Regions from separate parts of the Desulfomicrobium salsuginis genome, predicted to be linked through region 1. Evidence: predicted binding sites of a transcription regulator. Region 1 holds the regulator's gene; each other region holds the start of a gene.

Evidence for each region. The regulator sigma-54, encoded in region 1, starts transcription at its own class of promoters, with help from an activator protein. The targets are predictions, from matches to a motif close to CTGGCACGGNNNNTGCTT.
Region 2: a site for sigma-54 is predicted at 854-871, ahead of ACYQ3G_RS06850 (periplasmic heavy metal sensor). Genes of this name have one in related genera too.
Region 3: a site for sigma-54 is predicted at 2,010-2,027, ahead of flgB (flagellar basal body rod protein FlgB). Genes of this name have one in related genera too.

The regions. Positions count from the first base shown of each region.
Region 1 is NZ_BAAHYA010000002.1:2,067,080-2,070,722, forward strand. It holds gene lptC (LPS export ABC transporter periplasmic protein LptC) at 1-162, shown strand, start outside; gene ACYQ3G_RS16330 (LptA/OstA family protein) at 178-693, shown strand; gene lptB (LPS export ABC transporter ATP-binding protein) at 690-1,412, shown strand; gene rpoN (RNA polymerase factor sigma-54) at 1,525-2,955, shown strand; gene hpf (ribosome hibernation-promoting factor, HPF/YfiA family) at 3,022-3,564, shown strand; gene ACYQ3G_RS16350 (PTS sugar transporter subunit IIA) at 3,569-3,643, shown strand, end outside.
Region 2 is NZ_BAAHYA010000001.1:1,524,084-1,527,726, reverse strand. It holds gene hcp (hydroxylamine reductase) at 1-566, opposite strand, end outside; gene ACYQ3G_RS06850 (periplasmic heavy metal sensor) at 911-1,423, shown strand; gene ACYQ3G_RS06845 (DMT family transporter) at 1,539-2,426, shown strand; gene ACYQ3G_RS06840 (MarC family protein) at 2,548-3,141, shown strand; gene ACYQ3G_RS06835 (4Fe-4S dicluster domain-containing protein) at 3,145-3,643, shown strand, end outside.
Region 3 is NZ_BAAHYA010000001.1:1,402,409-1,406,051, reverse strand. It holds gene hflX (GTPase HflX) at 1-371, opposite strand, end outside; gene ACYQ3G_RS06345 (IMP cyclohydrolase) at 574-1,167, opposite strand; gene ACYQ3G_RS06340 (tetratricopeptide repeat protein) at 1,291-1,848, opposite strand; gene flgB (flagellar basal body rod protein FlgB) at 2,100-2,510, shown strand; gene flgC (flagellar basal body rod protein FlgC) at 2,510-2,947, shown strand; gene fliE (flagellar hook-basal body complex protein FliE) at 2,984-3,307, shown strand; gene fliF (flagellar basal-body MS-ring/collar protein FliF) at 3,333-3,643, shown strand, end outside.

The sequences.
Region 1 (3,643 bases):
GCCGACACCCTCGACTACACGGGCGGCAACCGCACCTTGGTTCTGTCCGGCCACATCGATATTTCAAGCGATTCCATGCAGGGCAGTTCCGACGCCCTGACCTATTTCCTGGACACGGGCGACATCCTGGCCCGCGGCAACGTCCAGGTCACCCTGAACTGACGAGCGGGAACATCTATGCGTTCACTCATTCTGATTCTCCTCCTGGCATGGGCCGCCCCCCTGTGGGCGGCGGAGCAGACCGTGCCGGTCAAGATCACGTCCGACACCATGACCTACACCCAAAAAGGCGACCAGGTGCTCTTTTCCGGGTCGGTGCACGTCATCCGCCAGGACGTCGAGATGTGGTCCGACACCCTGACCGTGTTCCTCGACAAAAAGCAGGGCGGAGGCAACTCCACCCAGACCGCCATGGACCAGCAAAGCTCCATCAAGAAAATCGTCTCCCAGGGCAATGTCCGCCTGAAGGCCGACAAGGGACGCTCCGGCACCTGCGCCAAGGCCACATACGAAACGGCCACGGAGATCCTGACCCTCGAAGGCGACCCCGTGCTCATGGAAGGCGCCAACAAGATCCAGGGCGAGGTCATCAAGCTCTACATGCGGGAGAACCGCAGCGAAGTCCTGGGCGGCAAGCAGCGGGTCGAGGCCATCTTCAACACCCCGGCCGACACCAAGGAGCTCAAGCCGTGACGATCCTGTCCGGCCGCCAGCTGGCCAAACGCTACGGCGCCCGCGACGTTGTCCGCGACATCGACCTCGACGTGCGCCAGGGCGAGGTCGTCGGCGTGCTCGGCCCCAACGGCGCCGGCAAGACCACGACCTTCTACATGCTCGCCGGCATCGTCTCGCCCACGCGCGGGGAGGTCACCCTGGACGGCGTGGACATCACCCGCTGGCCCCTGCACAAGCGCGCCCGCCTGGGCATGAGCTACCTGCCCCAGGAAAGCTCCATCTTCCGCAAGCTGACCGTGCGCCAGAACCTGCAGCTCATCCTGGAATACTCCGGCCGCACGGCCGAGGAACAGAAACGCACGGCCGACAGGCTCCTGGACGAACTCGGCATCACCCGCCTGCAGGACCAGCAGGCGGCCTACCTGTCCGGCGGCGAGCGGCGCAGGCTCGAAATCGCCCGCGCCCTGATCCGCGACCCGAAGTTCATCCTGCTGGACGAACCCTTCGCCGGCATCGACCCCCTGGCCGTGGACGACATCCAGACCATCATCGAGGGCCTCAAGGCCAAGGGCATCGGCGTGCTCATCTCCGACCACAACGTGCGCGAGACCCTGCAGATCTGCGACCGCGCCTACCTGGTGTATGACGGCCGCATCATCCTGAGCGGCAGCCCCGACGAAATCGTCGCCGACCCCGGGGCGCGCAAGGTCTATCTCGGCGAGGGTTTCAGCCTTTAGCGGCGTGCCGATTTCCCAAGGATTGCCACGACCTGCCTTCTGTGGCAAAGTCTTTGCTGGATGAATCCGCCGACGACAACACTGCATTTTACGCGTAGACGACAGAGACACTATGGGCCTTGAACTTCGACAGAACCTCAAGCTGACGCAGCAGCTGGTCATGACCCCGCAGCTGCAGCAGGCCATCAAGCTGCTTCAGCTCTCCCGATTCGAGCTCCTCGAAGCCGTTCAGCAGGAACTGCTGGAAAATCCGATGCTTGAGGAAGCGCCGCGGGAACTCTCCGAGGAGGTCGAAGCCCAGGCCCCGCCCGCCGAGCAGCGGGCCGACGTGTCCTTCGACGACGCCGAACTCATGCGCAACGCCGACTGGGAGAACTACCTCGGCGACTTTTCGAGCACGACCAAGCAGGTGCAGTTCAAGGAGACCGAGGCCCTCGAAGAGATGATGTCCTACGAGGCCAGGCTCTCGGGCAAGCCATCCCTGGAAGGGCATCTCCTGTGGCAGCTCTGCCTCTCCAACATCACCGAAGAGGAAGAGGCCATCGGCGAGGCCATCATCGGCAATCTGGACTCCCTGGGCTACCTGACGACCAGCGCCGAGGAGATCGCCTCCGAGACCCTTTCGCCCCTGGCCCTGGTCAAGTCCGTCCTGCACCGCCTGCAGCGCTTCGACCCCGTGGGCGTAGCCGCCCGTTCCCCCAAGGAGTGCCTGCTCATCCAGCTGGAGGTCCTGGGCCAGGACGACCCCATCCTCATCTCCCTGGTCGACGAGCATCTGGAGGACATCGAGAAGCGCCGCTACAAGCCGCTCCTGCGCAAGTTCAAGATCCAGATGGAGGACCTGAAGGCCTACCTGGACATCATCCAGACCCTGGACCCCATGCCCGGAGCGAGCTACGGCAGCGACAACACCGTCTTCGTCAGCCCCGACGTCTTCGTCTACGAGTACGAAGGCGATTTCGTCATCGTCATGAATGACGACGGCCTGCCCAAGCTGCAGCTCAGCCCCTACTACATGGAAGACACGAGCCTGGCCGTGAAGGGCCCGGACCGGGAGTACTTACACGACAAGATGCGCTCGGCCATGTGGCTCATGAAGAGCTTGCACCAAAGGCAGAGAACCTTGTATAAGGTGGTCGAGAGCATCGTGCGGTTTCAGCGGGCCTTCTTCGAGCACGGAGTGACCAAGCTCAAGCCCCTGATCCTCAAGGACGTGGCCGACGACATCGAGATGCACGAATCCACGGTCAGTCGCATCACCACGAGCAAGTACGTGGCCACACCGCACGGCATCTTCGAACTGAAATTTTTCTTCAATTCCGCGCTGGAGATGGACGACGGCACCCAGGTGGGCTCCGAATCCGTCAAGGCCATCATCAAGAAGATGGTCAGCGAGGAAGACCCCAAGCACCCCTACAGCGACGAGAAAATCGCAGCGGTGCTGAAGGAAACGCTGGATGTGAACATCGCCCGCCGCACGGTGGCAAAATACCGCGCCGTTCTGGGCATCGAGTCGTCATCCAAGCGCAAGCAGGTGTTTTGATATCCCACCCCGCGCCGCCCTTCGGGGAAGACGCGGGGTTGACCCTCAACTGACGAGGAGGATTCCATGAGGATAGTCTTCAACTTCAAGAACTTCGACCCTTCCGACCACCTGCGCAAGTACGCCAAGGACCGTTTCGGCAAGCTCGGCAAATTCATGGCCGGCACCCCTGACGCCGAACTGCAGGTCAACCTCGAAGTCGAGAAATTCCGCCATATCGCCGACGTCGTCCTGACCGGCAAGAACGTGCACATCTCCGCCCGCGAGGACAGCGAGGACATGTACTCCACCGTGGACATGGTGTGGGACAAGCTCGAAGCCCAGATGCGCAAGATCCGCGACAAGGACAAGAGCAAGCGCAAGGCCGGCGGCGAGACCGTGCGCATGGACGTCATCAGCTTCGACGAGGACACCACGGGCAAGCGCAGACAGAGCATCCAGCAGACCGACCACTTCGAGCCCAAACCCATGGTCGTCGAAGAGGCCGCCATGCAGCTCGGCAAGACGGAGAACGAGTTCCTCGTCTTCCTGAACGCCGAGAACGAACGCGTCAATGTCATCTACCGCCGCAAGACCGGCGACTTCGGCCTCATCGACCCTGGGGTATAAGGGCATGAAGCTTGCCGAATATCTGGACAAGGACCTGATCATTCCCGACCTTTCGGCCAGGACCAAGAAGGAGGTCCTG
Region 2 (3,643 bases), on a different contig from region 1:
ATGGCTGCATGGTCGGCGTAGGCGGCCACGCCGCGCAGGCCGTAGGTCAGGATCTGGCGCAGGGATTCGAGGTCCGCGTTGGCGTCGGGCTTCGGCGCAAAGCCGACCTTCTCGCCCATGGGCACCAGCTGCGTCGTGCCGGCAACGGTAAAGGAAATTTCAGGGTGCGCCGTGAAATCGGGCTGTTCTCCACCCAGGAACATGCGTGCCACCTTGGTCAGGAAGCCGGGCTCCGGCTCGTTGCCGAAGGTGACCTGGCCCCCGGCGGACTTGACCTTCTCCTTGAGACGGGTCTTCAGGGCGTCGCAGCGCTCGATCATGGCCACGAAGCGGGCCGGATCGAAGTCCACATTGGTCAGGGTCGAGAAAATGGCTTCGCAGGAGAAGCGGTTCACTTCATTATCGACCACGCCCACCTTGCGGCCGGCATGGGCGTAGAGGGACAGGCCCTTGACGGAATGGGTCAGCAGGTCCTGCAGGGCGGCCACTTCGGGAGTCTTCCCGCACACGCCCATCTTGTCGCATCCCTGGCCCTTGGCAGTCTGTTCACACTGATTGCAAAACATGGTTCAACCTCCATGAGAGTTTTGATGTCGTTGAGACCTCTCTATGCAGGTTACGGCGTTCCATCTTTGAGCTGGATCAAAAATCGGACATAACCGCCCACCACGCCATGCGACCGTCTGCGCCCCACCGCCCTTCCGTCAGGCCGCGCACCACAAACCAGATACTGCACAAATCGCAAACATGTGCGCCATCCGCCTGCACAACCGAAAAAGCCCATCCCGGCGTCATTCCTTGCCAACAGCTCGATAACGCATAAGAAATAGAGTGATGAATGCCGTGCCCCCCTGTGGCACGGCATTTGATGAATGAAATTCATTCCAAACTGTTCCCAAGGAGAAACGCTATGAAATCGACTCGAAACATCATCATCGCCCTGGCCCTGTTCCTGGCCTTTGCAGGCACAGCCATGGCCATGAACCACGGCAATACGGCGAACCTGACCCCGGAAAAGCAGGCAGTGGTCGACAAGGCCCACGACGACTTCACCGCGGCTACAGCGGACCTGAAGAGGCAGATCTTCGCCAAGGAGTCCGCCCTGGACGCCGAAATCTACGGAGACAAGACCGACGACAAGAAGGTCGAGGCCCTGGTCGCGGAGATCAACGCCCTGAACGGCAAGATCTACGCGGAAAGGGTCAAGCTGCAAAAGACCCTGGCCAAGGAAGGAATCCTTCCGGGTATGGGCCACGGCATGATGGGCGGCAAGGGCGGCTGCCAGATGATGGGTGGTGGCATGATGAGTGGTGGCATGCAGCATGGCGCCATGGGCGGAATGCAGCATGACATGTCCGGCAACGGCACCGCCGGCCAGGCTCCCGCCGGTCATGCCGGACACGGTGCCCCGGCCCAGCAGTAACACGGCCCCGCCGCTCGCGGCGAACCATCCTCTCGACAATTCCCCCGAGTTCGAACAGACTCGGGGGAATTCGTCGTTCTCGGCCCGTCCGCGCAACCTTTTTTCCCCGTTCCCCATGACCGACACCACACGCCTCCGCGGCGCCCTTTTCGCACTGGGCGCCACCGTCATCTGGTCCGGCAACTTCATCGTCGCCCGCCTCCTGAACCAGAGCATCGAACCGGCCACATTGTCCCTGCTGCGCTGGGGCGTGGCCTTCCTGGGGCTGCTGCCCTTCGCCTGGCGGGCGGCCTGGGCCGACCGGGCCGCCATCCGTCGAAGCCTGCCGACCATGATCCCCATGGCGCTTCTGGGGGTCACGGTCTTCAACGCGCTCCTGTACACGGGCGCCCGCACCACCTCCGCCCTGAACCTCTCGCTCATCGCCACGTCCACGCCGGTCTTCATCATCCTGCTGGCCCGCGTTTTCCTGCGCGAAAGGCTGACTGCGCGAAAAATCCTGGGTCTGGCCGCAGCCCTGGGCGGCGTCCTGCTCCTGATCACCGGCGGCGAACCCGCGCGCCTGCTGGGGCTGCACTTCTCGACCGGCGACCTGTGGATGACCCTGGCCGCCGTCCTCTTCGCCGCGTACAGCATCATGGTGCGCAGGTACTCCGGAAAGCTCAGCCCGTCGGTCTTTCTGCTGACCCTCATCGGCACGGGCCTCGTCTTCCTCCTGCCGTGGGCCGGCTGGGAATACGCCGTCGCAGGACCGCCGGTGATCACCGCGGGCATGGCCTGCGCCATCCTCTACGTCGGGCTCGGCGCGTCCCTGGCCGCCTACGCCATGTGGAACAGCGCCGTGGCCTCCATCGGCCCTTCCCTGGCGGGGCTCATCTACTACAGCCTGCCGCTCTTCAGCGGGGCGACCGCGTTTCTTTTCCTGGGGGAACCCATGGGCCCGGTGCATCTGGCCAGCGCGGGGTGCATCCTGGGCGGCATCGTGCTGGCCACGCGGGGATAATGCGGGTATGCAGATTCTGCCCCTTGCCTTTGGCGGGCGGCGGGCCTAAGGACGGCTCGTCCCGGCATCCGGCCGGGACATGCACGCAACACCGCGCCGCCGGGCGCACACGGATACAGCCATGATCACCCTTTTCGTCAGCCTGAGCATGAAGCTCTTCTTCCTGCTCACGCCCTTCTTCGTGCTGAGCGTCTTCCTGTCCATGACCGAGCACATGACCAAGACCGAGCAGCGCATGGTAGCCATCCGCACGACCATGGCCGTCATGGTCATCAGCCTCATCCTCTATTTCGCGGGCAACCCCATCTTCTCCACCTTAGGCATCACCCTGGACGGCTTCCGCATCGGCGCGGGGAGCCTGCTCTTCCTCTCGGCCGTGTCCCTGGTCTCGGGCAAGCGCTCAAGCCAGGAGGCGGCACCGGACGTGGACTTCGCCGTGGTGCCCCTGGCCATCCCCATCACCGTGGGCCCGGCCACCATCGGCACGCTCCTGATCCTGGGCGCGGAGTTGGGCGGCGCCACGGAGCGGGCCGTGGGCGCGGGGGCGCTGATCTGCTCCTGCCTGTCCGTCGGCGTCCTGCTGCGTTCGGCCAGGCCCCTGAAAAAGCTCCTCGGTTCCGTTGGGCTGTCCGTCATGACCAAGATCACGGGCCTGGTCCTCTCGGCCATGGCCGCCCAGATCGTCTTCACCGGTATCAGGAATTTCCTGCACTGAGCCGTGACGCACGCCGCACCGACAAAAGACCTGCACGAACTGGCCAGCCGGATTTCCGCAGAATGCACCGAATGCCGCGCCTGCCAGTTCCGGTGCACGTTCCTGAGCGAACACGGCACGCCCAAAACGCTGGCCGACCGTTTTCTGACCACCGGCACGGGACGGGCCGCGGCCTTCGAGTGCAGCCTCTGCGGCCTGTGCTCCACGGTCTGCCCCATGGGGCTGCCCCTGAAGGCCTTCTTCCTGGCCATGCGCAGGGCGGCCATGGATGCGGGCCGGATCAGCCTCGTGCCGTACCGGGCGCGGCTCGACTACGAACGCTTTGGCGCATCGCAGCTCATGAGCCTGTTCCGCCTTCCGGCCGGAGGCGATACGGTCTTCTTCCCGGGCTGTACCCTGCCCGGCCGTCATCCGGACACGACCAGGGCGCTTCTGGCCCATCTGCGCAACTGCATTCCCGACCTCGGACTGGTCCTGTCCTGCTGCTTTAAAACGACCCACG
Region 3 (3,643 bases), on a different contig from region 1:
GTGCGGGCCAGCTCGTCCTCCAGGGCCTTGGCGCTGGCCCCGAAATCGAAATCCACCTCGTCCCAGATCATGGCCGGATGCACCTGATAGGGCAGCTCGTCGGCGTTGGGCGGCAGCAGATGCGCGAACTGGCAGGTGCGCGGCGCGCCGTCCGAGCTCACGGTCAGCACGCAGACCGCGTCCAGGCGCAGGAAGGCCATGTCCATGAGGTCTTCCTGGGTCAGGAGCGAGGAGTCGAGGTGGGTGTGCAGCAGGCGCAGGCCCGACAGGCGCGACTCGGCCTGGCGGTGGCGTGACAGCTCGGGGATGAGGATGCCGTCCTGCTCGCCGACGATGACCATGACCGGCACGCCCTTGCGGTTGATGAGCACGCCCAGCTGGCGGCCGACGCCGCGGCTGAGGATGGCCAGCTCGCGGGCCTGGTCCGGGGTGAAGCCGCCCTGGTCGGGGAAACGGCGGTTGTAGAGGCGCGAGATGGCCGCGGTCTGGCTGGGCTTGAGGCCCGTGAGGTTGCCGAGGGGTTTGGAAGCTATGGCGTGTCTCCGTCGCCGGTTCGGGCCGGCGGGGCCGCCCCTAGGGGCGGCTCAGGTATTCGGTGATCATGCGGTCGTACTGCGACGTCAGCGCGAAGGTGGCCACGGCCATGCGCTTGCGGAATTCGAGGGAGAGACTGCCGCCGTTGGCCTTCATCTCCTGCATGCACTCGACGTAGTACGCAGGGTCCGGGATGACGGCCACGGAGTGGAAGTTCTTGGCCGAGGCGCGCAGCATGGTCGGGCCGCCGATGTCGATCTGTTCAACGGCCTGCTTGTCTTCCAGGGTCTGGCGCACGGCGTCGGCGAAATTGTAGAGATTGACGCAAATGAGGTCGAAGGGCGCCAGGCGCAGATCCTTGAGGGTGCGCATGTGGGCGGGATCGTCCTTGTCGGCCAGGATGCCGGCGTGGACGTGCGGATGCAGGGTCTTGACGCGGCCGCCGAGGATTTCCGGGAAGCCCGTCACGTCGCTGACGGATCGGACCTTGAGGCCGGCCTGGACGAGCTTCTTGCGCGTGCCGCCGGTGGAGACGAGCTCGACGCCCTGCTCCTGAAGAAATCGCGCAAAGTCATCGAGTCCGGATTTATCTGTGACGCTCAGGATGGCCCGGCGTATAGGCAGCATGTTCATGGTATTTCCCCTCACAAAAAGAATGTTCGCCGTGCACTGCCAGCTTTGACCGCAATATGCAACAGCGCGGTCGGGCCCCGAAATCCGGGGACCCGACCGCGTCGGAGGGGAACCGGAACCGCTCTAGAGCTGGGCCAGGAGCTCGGCCGCCGGTCCGTAGGCGGGATCCATCTCCAGCAGGCGTTCCAGCTGCGCCTTGGCCTCGTCCGGCCGGCCGCAGGTCGTCAGGCAGCCGCCCAGGGCGTAGCGCACCTCGCTCTTGCCGGGGTTGAGTTCGAGATAGTGCTCCAGGGGAGCGATGGCCTCGCCGGTGCGGCCCAACATGTGGGCCGTCTGGACGAGCCCGAAAAGGGCGATGAGGTTTTCGGGGTTGGCCGTCAGGGCGCGGCCGTGCAGGTCGAAGGCCTCCTCATGCCGGCCCTGCTGGGCGCAGATGAGGCCCATGCCGGCCAGGGACTTGTCCGAGGACGAGATGCCGTCGGCCTTGCGGTACATGGCCATGGCCTGGTCCAGGTCGCCGCGCTGCACGGCGATGGTCGCCAGACCCAGATACGGGTCCGGGTGGACGCCGTTGCTGCCCGCGGCCTTATGGTAATAGCTTTCGGCCTTGTCCAGCTCGCCCATGAAAAGATAGCACTCGCCAAGTTCCTTGTTGATTTCGTAATCCAGATGCGAACTCATGGTTCCTCCTCCTTGTCGGCAGATCGGGTATGCTTTGTCATCCACCCGACGCCAAGCAACATTGATGCCAGCCGAGCGAACCACCATCGCCGCCGCGCCCCGTCGCCCCATTTCCATTGCCAATATGCCGGATTAACACGCGTATCCCGACTTCCTCGTTTCTGGAATGGTCATTGCAAAACCGTCGTCGTCAACGACCCGGCTCCGCCGCTGCGCGGCCAAGCACATGCCGGAATGACAAGGGGTTACCGATGAAAAGCATGTTTCCCGAACACCTGGATCTGACGGCCAAGGTCATGGATTTCCAGCTCCAGCGTCAAAACATCGTCAGCGCCAACATGGCGAACATCAATACGCCCGGCTACAAGGCGCGTCACCTGGAGTTCGAAAAGGACCTGCAGGCCGCCCTGGGACTGGCCGAGGGCGGGGCCATGGCCAGGACGCATCCGGACCATTTCCCGGCGCCCTTCTCGCCGGAACAGACCGAAGCCAGCGTGACCAAATCCCTGACGCCCAGGGTCATCCAGGGCGTGGACAACGTGGACCTGGACACGGAAATGGCGGCCATGGCCAAGAACAACCTGCTCTACAGCGCCCTGACCACGGTCATGCAAAAGAATTTCGCCGGCATGAAGCAGATCATACAGGATGGAGGCAAATAATGGACTTCATGACATCCATCGACATCGGCGCGTCCGCCCTCAAGGCCGAACGCACCCATTTGAACGTCATCTCCATGAACCTGGCCAACGCCAAGACCACCAGAACCGTGGGCGGCGGACCCTATCGCCGCAAGGAAGCCATCTTCAAGGAGACCGAGGTGGACAGTCCCTTCTCCAAGGCCATGAACGCGGCCCTGGACCAGGACGCCAAGGGCGTACGGGTCGAATCCATCCAGAACGACCGCAGGCCCCTGAAGCAGGTCTACGAACCCGGACACCCTGACGCCAACGAGGAAGGTTACGTCAGCTACCCGGACATCAACGTGGTGGAGGAGATGACCAACATGCTCCAGGCCATGCGCGCCTACGAGGCCAACGTCTCGACCATCACCACATCCAAGAACATGTTCACCAAGGCCCTGGAAATCGGCCGCTAGGCCACACACTGACGAATAGCACGAAGGAGGAGTTCCATGGCGGTGTCACCGATGGCCATCAAGGCCTATTCCGCGGCCAGCGAGCTTTTGAACAATCCCAAGGGGCTCGGCGCCAAGAAGGGCGCCACGGCCGAGGCGACACGGTCCTTCGCCGAGACCATCGAGGAGTCCCTGGCCACGGTCAACGACATGCAGGCCGAAAAGGGGCGCATGATCCAGGATTTCGCCTCGGGCAAATCCCAGAACGTGCACGAACTGATGATCTCCCTGCAGAAAGCCGGACTGGCCATGGACATGACCTCGGCCGTGCGCAACAAGGTCATGCAGGCCTACCAGGAACTCATGCGGATGCAGTTCTGATCCGTAATCGCAACGAGGACGCACCATGCCCCCATTTCTGCAGACCACTCTGGCCAAGGCCACGGACTTCTGGACCAACAAATCCCTGGCCCAGCGCATCCTCCTCGGAGGGCTGCTGGCCTCGCTCATCGTCACGTTCTTCGGCATGATCTTCTGGATGAACAGAACCGACTACAAGGTCCTCTACAGCCAGCTCTACCAGGAAGACGCCGCCAGCGTGGTCAGCTACCTGCAGAAGGAGAAGATCCCCTACCAGATCTCCGAAGGCGGGACGGCCATATTGGTGCCCGCGGACCAGGTCTACGAGGCCCGGCTCAAGCTGGCCGGTGAAGGCTC